One region of the Chryseobacterium ginsengisoli genome, then DNA from elsewhere that is predicted to be linked to it. Evidence: riboswitches for the same ligand, from Rfam matches in the RefSeq annotation. Region 1 holds a riboswitch; the other holds the start of a gene.
What was found. A riboswitch is a leader RNA that binds a small molecule or an ion and turns the genes downstream of it on or off. The one in region 1 is predicted to bind S-adenosylmethionine.

Region 1 (2,479 bases):
ATGTATTGCTTCCGAAAGTATTGCTCAGATCCAAAAACCAGTCATTTTTATTATATTTTGCTCCGATCGCATAAGAAAAATCATATACTTTAGAACCTAAAGTCGGCTGAAAACCGTTTGGATAAATAGAATACACATTATTAGAAGTTTCACTTGGAAGTCTTCTGAAACCATAACCTTGTCCTTCTTTTATGCTGAAACCTCCGAAAGAATATAATTTGAATTGATCATTAACCGGATATTCTGAATTAAAAAACAACTGCGCCTGTTTGATTTGTGCATCCCCAATCTGGAAATTAAAATCATCACGACTCAAACCTCTCTGTTGAATAATTGCATCATCCGAAGCTCTTGCCGTAGCAGGATCACTTGCAAAATCATACGCAAAATTGTCTCCGAAAATATCCAGATTATGATTTTGCGTTCTCGTTGTTTTTCCTCTGTAATTTAGTTGTAAAGACAAATTGATGTAGCTGTCTTTTTTACCCAGAGAAGTTCCATAGTTTGCTCCGGCTTGATAAGTTTCACCATCGTTTCTTCCTGAAATTCCATAATTAAGACTTGCTGAACCGCCAATATTTTTTTTAAGAATAATGTTGATAACTCCTGCAATTGCATCAGAGCCATATTGTGCTGCAGCTCCGTCTCTCAGAACTTCAATTCGATCAATAGCAATTACGGGAATTGTACTCAGATCTGTTCCGACCGAGCCATTTCCAACTGTATTTTGATAATTAACTAAAGATGTCGTGTGTCTTCTTTTTCCATTCACTAAAACCAAAACCTGATCCGGTCCCATTCCTCTCAAAGTCACGGGATCGATGTGTTCCGTACCATCCGAAGCCGATTGACGAACCGAATTGAACGATGGAATCACATAATTCAACAAATCCTGAACAGTAGTTTGCGGAGAAGATTTCTGTATTTTTTCTATATTGATAACATCTACCGGAACCGGAGTTTCGAGTTTTGTTCTTTTAGCATTTCGATTTCCAACAATAACAACATCTTCAATCTTACTTTCTTTTTCCTGTTCCTGAGCTGATAAAATTCCAACTGCCAAAAGCAGCACACTTACGCTGAGTTTCTTCATTTTCCTTCAGTGTTTTTTATTTTTAAACTAATTAATATTTGTTTGCGAAAAATCACAAATCACGAAAAGACCTTCAAGAAAATGGAATAATACAGAATATTGACTTCACTTATCTTCCCCCAAAACGGGTTGGAATTAGCACCTTTACATAAGAAATGTCGGTTGCTAAGGTTTCACAGGGCCAATTCCCTCCACCTTTCTTGATAATCTACTGCAAAGGTAGACTAATAATTTTAAATGACAAAAACCTATCGATTTTTCATCTTTAAGAACATTTTTAAGCTTGTGAATAAAATGTGGATAAGATATTAATTACCTCTTAGCAACATATGAATTACATATTAGCAAGCCTAAATCTCCGTTGATAAAATATTCTCGAATCGTGGATAAAATGTGGACAATCTATTAATAAGCTATTAGCAACAAATGGAAAACCCTAAATTTTGATGTGGAAAACCTTGTGAATAACGTATTGAAAAGCCGTTAGTAGCTCATGGATAAACATAATTTTAAATACTGATAAAGTGCGAATAAACAAAAAAAGAGATCATTTTCATGACCTCTTTTATTATTAAGATTGAGACTTATCCACAGCTTATTTCACAATCATTTTTTGAATAGCCACTCCTGTATCTGATTTCAAATGAACCAAATACGAACCTGAAGGATAATTTGTTTTCAATTCATAGGTTCCGTTTTCATTAGTAAGCTTAAACGAATCCATCTTTTTTCCACTCATATCATAAATGAAAATCTCTCCGTTCTTAGCTTTGTGGTAAATTAATTTTGCAGAGCCATTTTTCACAGGGTTATCCCCAATCTGAAGAGATAGCGTGTTTTCAGAATTCACATTCATTGTGGATAATGTCGTTGAAGCATAATTTCCAAAAATTCTAAATTCTCCCGGCTGAAGTAAAATCGGAGCCGTAGTGGAAGTAACTGTGGAAATAGAATTATCCATTAAATTCTGCCATTGTCCAATATAAGGAAAGTAAGGAACCACATTTTGAGCTGCAGTAGTATAATTTGCAAGAACTACAACATTTTTCACTCCAGTTGTAATCGTATTATCGTAAACAAAAATCCTCGTAATCAATCCAGTCGGATCATTTGTCAGGTTATTAGATTCTACAGTATACGTTTTTGATTTGAAAACCGGATTTGTATTTCTAATATTAATGATTTTAGCCCAAGTATCATAAACTGCTTTTCTGTTTGCGTTTGTATCATATCCCAATGTGAAAGCAATTGGCTTTTCATCTGTTCTACAACCGTTATTGATCGATCCATCTGCACATCTGTTGATACTGAATTCGTACCCCAATTCTCCAAACTGCCAAATCATTTTCGGACCGGGAATTGTAAAGAATGTTGCTCCAAAAGCTT
Region 2 (2,479 bases), on a different contig from region 1:
ATTTAGGATTATTGGTTTCATTTTCGCAGAAAACACTTTCCGCGTTGATGTTTCTGGAATAGAACTTTTTTATCGAAATACTGTCATGATTAATATCGATACAGCCTTCATAAGAAGCATTTGTCTGACCTTTGTAAGTATTGTATCCCCACTTCCAGTTGTTTCTGAACCAAACAGTTGGTGCAACAACAATCGGCGCATCAATCTGGCTTCTGTTACAAACTGTAACGCGGACTAAAAAATCATTATGATCTGCCTTTGCGTATTCAATGAAAATATCAAAATATTCATCATTATCGAAAATTCCTGTATCAAAAATTTCGTATTCCGGTTCTTTCTTGCTTCTTCTCGCATTTTCAGCACGGATATTATCGTAAGGGAATTCGTTGATAGGATATTTGTACACCATTTTCATATAACTATGAGTCGGTGTGTTGTCTAAGTAATAGAAAAGTTCTTTAATGTCTTCTCCGTGGTTTCCCTGTGGATTGCTTAATCCAAAGAAACGCTCTTTCACCATCTTATCTTTTTTGTTCCAGAACGAAAGAGCAAAACAGAAAAGTTGCTTCACATCGGAGATCCCGGCGATTCCTTCTTCACCCCATCGATAGGCATAGCTTTCTGCATTATTATGATTGGCGAAATTCCACGCGTCGCCGTTTGAACTGTAGTCTTCGCGTACATTTCCCCATTGTCTGTTGCTGACATATGGTCCCCAATTTTTCCAGTTATTATCTTGTAATCTTTGTTTTTCGGCACTCATATTTCACCATTTTCAATACGAAGTTAGTTTTTTTGAGAAAAAATTCCAACTCATCAAATTTGAATTATATTTAATATTCCTTTAAAAACCTTTTATTTGTCAGTGTTTACAGTGTTAAATTAAATTTTTATAAATATTTAAAAGAAAAGTTCTATCTTTGCACCATTCGATCATTCACATATTGAAAATGTTATCAAGAAAGGTTGAGGGATAGACCCTGTGAAACCTTAGCAACCCTTTGCGAAAGCGAAGAAGGTGCTACGTTCTACCAAATTTATTTTGGACAGATAACTTACTGAAGTTCTTTTCAGCCATTTCTAGTGGCATTTTCAAATTGTATTATCAAAAAGAATAATAGAATTGAAAACAGAACTAAACTATATTAATTTTTCGTATCAAACCAATTCCCAAAAGGAATACAATATCTCGTTGAGCTATCAGCTTTTCGGGAAAGACTTGTTTTCTGCTCCGATCATTTTAGTAAATCATGCCTTAACAGGAAATTCTGATGTTTCCGGTGAAAAAGGGTGGTGGAAAAAATTAATTGGCGAAAATCAGGTGATCGATACCGAAAAATATACAGTTCTGTGTTTCAATATTCCCGGAAACGGCTATGATGATTTTTTAATTGATCATTATGAAGATTTCACACCTTCAGATATTGCGAATATCTTTTTACAAGGTCTTGAAGTTTTAAATATTAAAAGTTTACACGCCATTATTGGAGGTTCTTTGGGTGGCGGAATCGGTTGGGAAATGTTGGTTCAACATCCAACACTAGCTGAAATTTTCATTCCTATTGCCTGCGATTTTAAAACCCACGATTGGCTTCATGCACAATGTCTGGTTCAGAAATATTTGTTAAATGGAAATGATGAACCATTACAGAAAGCCAGAATTCATGCAATGTTGTGCTACAGAACGCCTGAATCATTAAATGATAGATTTCAAAATAAATACAATCAACAAAAACAGAGATTAGAATCGGAAGATTGGCTGATTTATCACGGAAATGCTTTAAACGAAAGATTTAGTTTAAAATCTTATAAGCTGATGAATCATTTGCTGATGAATATTAATGTCGATGAAACTCAATTGGAAAAGATTCATGCACGAATGCACATGATCTCCGTTGATACAGATTTATTCTTCCCAGCTTCTGAAATCCGAATGTGTTTTGAAAAGCTAAAAGAAAAAAAGGAGAATGTTTTCTATCACGAGATCACCTCAATTCATGGGCACGACGCCTTCTTAATGGAATACGAACAATTAAATAACATCATTAAAAATATTTTGTAGAAATGAGTAAGATTAATGCTAACGAAATAAAATTTTTAAAAAACAGATCAATCATCAAATTTGAAGGAGAAGATTTCTTAGGCGAAATCGGGATTGACGGACGAATTTTTAAAGCGCTTACCTTAGCGAGAATCAGTGTTGGAGTAATTTCTCAACAGGCAATCGAAAACGGATTATCAATTTTGGTTCAGGAAGCTGATTCCGAAAAAGCAGTAAATTGCCTGATTGACGAGTTTGAAGCAGAAAGAAAATCAGGGAAAGTTTCTCAGATTTACAGTATAAATAATGTTTCTGTCATAGGTTTTGTTGCAGAAGATTTCAACAAAGTTTTGGCAGAATTAGCAAGAAATAATGTTTTTCCATTGCTTTTAAATCAAGTGGCAAGTGAAAAACGTATCAATATTGTTGTGACTTCTT

Region 2: another riboswitch for S-adenosylmethionine. It lies ahead of ABD940_RS22900 (alpha/beta fold hydrolase); the one in region 1 lies ahead of ABD940_RS18315 (TonB-dependent receptor plug domain-containing protein).

Annotation. Positions count from the first base shown of each region.
Region 1 is NZ_BAABHX010000007.1:73,343-75,821, reverse strand. It holds gene ABD940_RS18315 (TonB-dependent receptor plug domain-containing protein) at 1-1,093, opposite strand, end outside; SAM riboswitch class I at 1,200-1,303, opposite strand; gene ABD940_RS18310 (alpha-amylase family glycosyl hydrolase) at 1,689-2,479, opposite strand, start outside.
Region 2 is NZ_BAABHX010000003.1:720,847-723,325, forward strand. It holds gene ABD940_RS12610 (MGH1-like glycoside hydrolase domain-containing protein) at 1-763, opposite strand, end outside; SAM riboswitch class I at 951-1,057, shown strand; gene ABD940_RS22900 (alpha/beta fold hydrolase) at 1,124-2,062, shown strand; gene ABD940_RS22905 (ACT domain-containing protein) at 2,065-2,479, shown strand, end outside.